DNA from 3 places in the Blautia sp. JLR.GB0024 genome. Region 2 is predicted to be linked to each of the others. Evidence: a T-box and tRNA genes for the amino acid it is inferred to sense, from the RefSeq annotation. Region 2 holds a T-box; the other regions hold tRNA genes.

The links. A T-box is a leader RNA that pairs with one kind of tRNA and senses whether it is charged. The one in region 2 lies ahead of V8Q34_RS23875 (valine--tRNA ligase), so its partner is inferred to be a tRNA-Val.
Region 1: it encodes a tRNA-Val, which carries the amino acid that the T-box ahead of V8Q34_RS23875 (valine--tRNA ligase) is inferred to sense. The anticodon was not compared.
Region 3: it encodes a tRNA-Val, which carries the amino acid that the T-box ahead of V8Q34_RS23875 (valine--tRNA ligase) is inferred to sense. The anticodon was not compared.

Annotation. Positions count from the first base shown of each region.
Region 1 is NZ_JBANBF010000003.1:350,079-352,343, forward strand. It holds gene V8Q34_RS09755 (DUF3791 domain-containing protein) at 1-169, opposite strand, end outside; gene V8Q34_RS09760 (hypothetical protein) at 422-637, opposite strand; tRNA gene V8Q34_RS09765 (tRNA-Ala) at 803-875, opposite strand; tRNA gene V8Q34_RS09770 (tRNA-Val) at 886-959, opposite strand; gene V8Q34_RS09775 (hypothetical protein) at 1,073-1,795, opposite strand; gene V8Q34_RS09780 (conjugal transfer protein) at 1,910-2,265, opposite strand, start outside.
Region 2 is NZ_JBANBF010000017.1:43,838-46,102, reverse strand. It holds gene V8Q34_RS23880 (small, acid-soluble spore protein, alpha/beta type) at 10-216, shown strand; cobalamin riboswitch at 281-472, shown strand; T-box leader at 788-1,012, shown strand; gene V8Q34_RS23875 (valine--tRNA ligase) at 1,134-2,265, shown strand, end outside.
Region 3 is NZ_JBANBF010000003.1:522,667-524,931, reverse strand. It holds gene V8Q34_RS10590 (M20/M25/M40 family metallo-hydrolase) at 1-881, shown strand, start outside; tRNA gene V8Q34_RS10585 (tRNA-Val) at 1,149-1,221, shown strand; tRNA gene V8Q34_RS10580 (tRNA-Met) at 1,253-1,326, shown strand; tRNA gene V8Q34_RS10575 (tRNA-Val) at 1,365-1,437, shown strand; tRNA gene V8Q34_RS10570 (tRNA-Met) at 1,470-1,543, shown strand; gene V8Q34_RS10565 (BCCT family transporter) at 1,593-2,265, opposite strand, start outside.

The DNA.
Region 1 (2,265 bases), on a different contig from region 2:
TATATTCTTTACCCAGCGTATGCAGAACTTCATAATTAGGAATAATATATTCTTTTAAAATACTGCTTTTTTCTGTCAGAAGCTCATATACTCTTTCTCCTTTGCATCCAAGCCTTTCAGCTACACTCTCGATGCAGAATACAGAAAATTCCAATTCCTTATCATTCATTGCCAATAACCCCGCTTCCGATTTTACAAATATGCTGCTGTTCAGTTCTATAACTAAAATTATACTATAAAAAACTGCAACATACAAATCAATCCTCCGAAAATCCTCCTGCATTTACCGTATAAAGTCAAGCTGTCAGCAAAACAAACGGCAAAACGGCATAGCCGAAATTGACTATGCCGCCTGCCGGAACAATACTTCTTTATTGAGGGACGCCTTGTCAGCCTCCCGGTTATCCTCATGTATTTTGTTTTATTTTGTCATAACCCTGCAGCCGTTTACCGGCAGCTTGGGCAGGTATTCAAAATACCAGTTCTGCCGTTCACCGGAATATTTCAGTATGGCAGGTATCCACGCATTGGAGACCTGCACATACACATATTGTTCCGGATGAACGGGTATCTTTTTACTGCCGCCTTTCTCTTTGAGAACACAGGTGCAGCCATGATTCATTAAAGTTCCTATCATGTATGAAGCCTCCTTTACTCTTTTTATAATAAGAGTATACATGGTAATTATGACCATTATTTGGAAAAAATGTGAAGGGTTGGTGATATTTGTATGAAAATACTAAAGTTTTTATGAAAAGCAGCCGTTTCCTGCTCTTTTATGGGATGTGATAAATGAAATACATGGAGATAGCGGGATTCGAACCCGTGACCTATACGTTGCGAACGTATCGCTCTCCCAGCTGAGCTATATCCCCAAAAAAAGAATGGAAGCAAGGAGGCTCGAACTCCTGACCTTTCGCGTGTGAGGCGAACGCTCATCCCAGCTGAGCTATGCTTCCATATGGAATATTATAGCACTTTATCCGGGAAATGCAAGAGAATTTCCGGAAGATTGGTTGTAAATTGGTTGTATATAAATGACAGCAGTGAGACAGCCGGGATAAATATGACTTTACTCGATATAAAAATCTATTGCATCTGCGTTATTAATACTTATCATAGGTTCTCCCGAACCGCGTTCCAGTTTCTTCTCTTTGAACAGATCCTCCGGAACATTAACCGCGCTGTTTGGAATCGTGTTAAACTCCATCTTGATATTATCAGGTAATTTGTCGAAATAAACAGAAACATTCCGAAATGTATTTGACTCCAAACCATCCAGCATAATATTGTGATCCAGTTGATCAGCCATTAAATCAAGCACTACTGCGGAATCCCTGTTTGCCTGAATCCATACGTCTGAATTCAAGGTATTGAGATGAATCTGATTAAATTCACCGGTAGTTTCAATTTTTTCTAATTCTTTTGAGGGTATACAAATAACAATAGAACCCAGGATGTTGTTACTCGAATCCGCGTTATCCATCATCACACAAACATTAAGGCTGTTATCCTTTTCTTCACAACTGATTTCATACTTATTATCAGTATCTAAATCCGCGTTAATAAATTCAAAGCGGTTACTGTCACTCTGTTTTATAACAATGGATCTGGCATTGCCGCTTATATTAACACAGCGAATGTTTCCGACTGCAATATCATCATGTATCTTTTTCTGGCCTTCCCCGCCCGCAGATATTAATGCATCCTTTTCTCCTGCACAAGCAGAAAATGCAGTCACACAAAAAATGCATAAACAGAGTAAATAGATTTTTTTTATTGTTCGTTTTTTCATTATAATTACCTTATATTTCATATATTCAGATAGCTGTAACAAATATAATCATATCACACAGCCTGATGATAAACAAGGAATACATGGCTCTGTATGTAAACGGCAAAATCTGTACTACAATTGAAACTCCGATATGTTATCAAAATCATTATTCAATACATAATAAACTTTATTTTGAAGCGCAGAATATACAAATGAAACCCTTGTTGCCCAAAGCCCCTTTTGACATACCGATTTTAATACTTTGCATGCGTCAGAAACCGAAAATTTTTTATCATATGCTTCCAGTAATTCTTTAGCAGCTTCATATCTTGTATCGCCCGAAACAATATATGGCTTTGTAGTTTCCGGACTCAGTACGGAATAATTTGTAATCAGCGAAAATTCCTTCTGTTCGTATTTATAACCGATACCTGGTTCAATGATCAGTACACGTCCGTTTTTATCGGAGAGCATAGCCTGCATAGAAG
Region 2 (2,265 bases):
TGACTTTTCATGAACAAGAAAAACGATGAGAAGATTGACTTAAATAAGATCCCCCGTGAGGAGATGCTGAAATATGAAATCGCAGAGGAACTGGGACTGCTTGATCAGGTTCTGGAGTCGGGCTGGAAGAGCCTTTCTGCCAAGGAGACCGGACGAATCGGCGGCATTATGACAAGAAGAAGACGGGAGAGCAAGAAGACGGACGGTGTATCGTAAAAGCGGTCCGTATTGTAAATGGGGGTTGACTGAACCTTTGCAGAATGGTAACATAAATATGTATAATTCCATAAAACGATCAAGTGCATCCGCACTGGCCGCACAGTGCTGGTGAAAAGGGAATCAGGTGCAAATCCTGAGCGATGCGGTCACTGTAAATGGGAAGCGAAGCCAAAATGCCATTGCATGAAAGTGTGAGAAGGCGGCTAAGCGATGAACCATGAGCCAGGAAACCTGCTTGATGGCAGTAGGGTGAGAACTTCCGTGCAAAGTTTAGAACCTGAATCTTCCATGTGAGATTCTTATTATGGAATGCCGAAAGGCCGAAACCTGAATTTATAGAATTATGCACCAGATTAAACGGCTGGGATTCCTCTGATTTTTATTCCCGGTGTAACCGCACCCTTTTATATAGAAGGAACCGGGATGAAATCAGAGGGATAATATCCCGCATAGGATAGCGTGTATTACGAACAAATGAGGAATAAGTCCGCAGATACGGGCTTATTTTTATTTCTTCACAATTTATTCACTTGACAAAAGAGAACAATGTGATTATGATGGGACGTATGAAAAGGTGATGAGAAAGAGGAGTACATCCCGGAAACTGGCAGAGAGAACGACCCACCGGCTGCAAGGTCGTTTCAGAGGAACGGATGGAAGGTAGCTTTTGAACCGGAGGGCTGAACAGAGTGGTTTGTAAAGGATGAATCAGGAGTAGGCCTTCACGCGTAGTCTGCGTTAACGGACATGAGTGAGAAAAAAAGGTGGTACCGCGGAAGATTTCGCCCTTTACAGTTTATTCTGTAGAGGGCGTTTTTTATTGTAACACAAAACGTCTGCCGGGCAGGATACTCTATGCATACAAAAGGAAGATGGCTGCACGCGGGATTCCATTTCATTTTAAGGAGGAGATTATGAGCAAGGAACTTGCCAAAACTTATGACCCCAAGGGACTGGAAGACAGAATTTACCAGAAATGGCTGGACAACAAATATTTCCACGCCGAAGTAAACAGAGATAAAAAACCATTTACCATTGTGATGCCCCCGCCCAATGTAACAGGACAGCTTCATATGGGACACGCACTGGATGAGACCATGCAGGATATCCTCATCCGATTCAAGAGAATGCAGGGATACGAAGCACTGTGGCAGCCGGGCACGGACCACGCAGCCATTGCCACAGAGGTCAAAGTTATTGAGAAGCTGAAAGAACAGGGCATTGACAAGAACGAGATCGGAAGGGAAGCATTCCTGAAACACGCCTGGGAGTGGAAAGAGGAATACGGCGGCAAGATCATCAACCAGTTGAAAAAGCTGGGCGCCTCCGCTGACTGGGACAGAGAACGTTTCACCATGGATGAGGGCTGTTCCGAGGCTGTACAGGAAGTTTTCATTAAATTATACGAAAAAGGTTACATCTACAAAGGATCCCGTATTATCAACTGGTGTCCGGTATGCCAGACATCCATCTCCGACGCAGAGGTAGAGCATGAGGACCAGGACGGATTTTTCTGGCACATCAATTATCCCATCGCAGGCGAAGATGGCCGTTATGTGGAGATTGCTACCACACGTCCTGAGACACTCCTGGGTGATACGGCTGTTGCTGTCAATCCGGAGGATGAGAGATACAAAGACCTGGTTGGAAAAATGCTGAAGCTGCCGCTCACTGACAGGGAAATTCCGGTTGTGGCAGATGAATATGTAGACAAGGAGTTTGGTACCGGATGCGTGAAGATCACACCGGCACACGACCCCAATGACTTTGAAGTGGGAAAACGCCATAACCTGCCGGAAATCAATATCATGAACGACGATGCCACCATCAATGAGCTGGGCGGCAAATATGCAGGAATGGACCGCTATGAGGCCAGAAAAGCCATGGTCAGAGACCTGGAGGAGCAGGGGCTGCTGGTAAAGGTAGTGCCTCATTCCCACAGTGTGGGAACCCATGACCGCTGCGGCACTACAGTGGAGCCAATGATCAAGCCCCAGTGGTTTGTCAGAATGAAAGAGATGGGAGAGGCTGCCATCAAGACACTGG
Region 3 (2,265 bases), on a different contig from region 2:
GTGCCGTCAGTATACTGGGAGCGCTTGCCCTGCGGGAGGCATATCCTGACCTGCCGGTGAGGATTGATCTGATCGGCACGCCCGGTGAGGAATTTGTAGGCGGAAAATGTTATATGACAGAGAACGGGGGCTTTGACGGCTATCAGTATGCGGCCATGGTGCATCTCAACAATGAGAATGTCACCTATTTTCAGGTACTGGCCTCCAATGACAGATACTTTACCTTCCGCGGAAAAGCAGCCCATGCCTCCGCGTGTCCGGAGGAGGGGCTGAATGCCCTGAACGCGGCCCGTCTTTTTATGGAGGCCATGGATATGTGGCGGCAGCATATCACAAAGGACTGCCAGTTCCACGGCATTGTGGCAAAAGGAGGGGCAGCTCCTAATATTGTCCCGGATGAGGTGTGTCTGGATTATTATTACAGGGCAGCCACTATTGAAAATCTGTGGAAGCTCAACAGAATCTCAGAGACCTGCGCAAAAGGCGCAGCCATGGCTGCAGGAACGACTGTGGAGTGGAGCCAGCGGTATCCGGACTACGGGGAAATCTACTGGAATGATTATATGGACGAAATCATGCAGAAACTGTTTTCGGATACCAAAAGAGTGACCGTGAGATCAAAAGGTCCCGGAGGTTCCACGGATCTGGAAAATGTAAATCTTAAGATTCCCGTGTTCCATCCCATGATCGACATTACCGGCAGCCGGAAGGACATCGTGATCCACGACAGGGAATTTGAGAGACTTCTCCACACAGAAGCAGCCGCAGAAGTCCTGAGAGACGGCGCGTATATCATAGCCGGACTGGGATATAAGCTGGCATCGGAGCCGGAAGTGATGGAGAGGATAAAAGAGGACCACAGAAAATACAGAAATCTGTAAAAGGCTACCTATTAATTGCCAGAAACCTTCAGAAAATAAGAGAAACACTTACAACATGTAATGATTTCATAGAGGCCGGAATAAATAAATTATGTAAGCTTTATATTTATTCCGGCCCTAAAATCAAGGCTGTCTTGTGTTCGTTTTTAGTGCAAGGCGGAATGATAAGGATTTTTGTAAAATTTTGAAAAAAGGTATTGACAATTGACACAATTTAAGGTTATAATAGCAAAGCAGTCAAGCGATGGCAAACACTGCTAAATAAATGGGATCTTAGCTCAGCTGGGAGAGCATCTGCCTTACAAGCAGAGGGTCATAGGTTCGAGCCCTATAGGTCCCATTCTTTTGCCAAAAGCAGAAGGATAACAGATGGCGAGATAGCTCAGCTGGCTAGAGCATACGGTTCATACCCGTAGTGTCGAGGGTTCAAGTCCCCCTCTCGCTACTTGCTGTACAAGCAGCATACAATCAAATAAAAGTCTTGGGATCTTAGCTCAGCTGGGAGAGCATCTGCCTTACAAGCAGAGGGTCATAGGTTCGAGCCCTATAGGTCCCATTCTTTTGCCAAAAAGCAGAAGGATAACAGATGGCGAGATAGCTCAGCTGGCTAGAGCATACGGTTCATACCCGTAGTGTCGAGGGTTCAAGTCCCCCTCTCGCTACTATAAGAAAGCCCTTGCGGAAGAAATTCCGCAAGGGCTTTTCGTGTTTTTATGCCGGAGGTTCCTTTTTATCCTGATACATATGGGGTGTAAACATAAGTTTTATTGCACTTATCATGACAAACAGCAGGAAAACTGCTGCGGGAAGCCCCCCGATATTGGATATCATTTTCAGTCCGTCGACACCGCTGCCCACATTCATCATAATAAGTGTAATCAGTGCGATTTCCCCCGCCCAGAGTATTTTGATCCAGCTGGGAGATTCAGCACCTTCATGATCCAGGCCATGGGTGGACAGGTCGGAAATCGCAATGACAGTGGAGTCGGCTGCAGTTACAAAGGAAAGAAATACAGCGATGAGGAAAATAAAAACCAGCAGGCCGGTAAAGGGCATGTTTTCAAAAAGCTGATAGATCGTGTTTTCAATTCCGGATTCAAACGCTTCAACCATTCCGCCATTTGACCGGTTCAGGGTAAAATGGATGGTGGAACCGGACATAATGGAAAACCACAGGATACTGAATACAGACGTGGAGAACAGATTCATGGCTACTAAATCCTTAATCCTCCGCCCATATGCGATTTTACCAAGAAAGACTGCCGTGATAGGTGCCCAGGACATCCAGCTTGCAAAGTAGAAGATAGGCCACTGGGCTGTCCAGGAATCAGTCGCAAAGGTGCCCGTATAAAGGGATTTGGAAAAAAAGTTATTTAGGTAATCC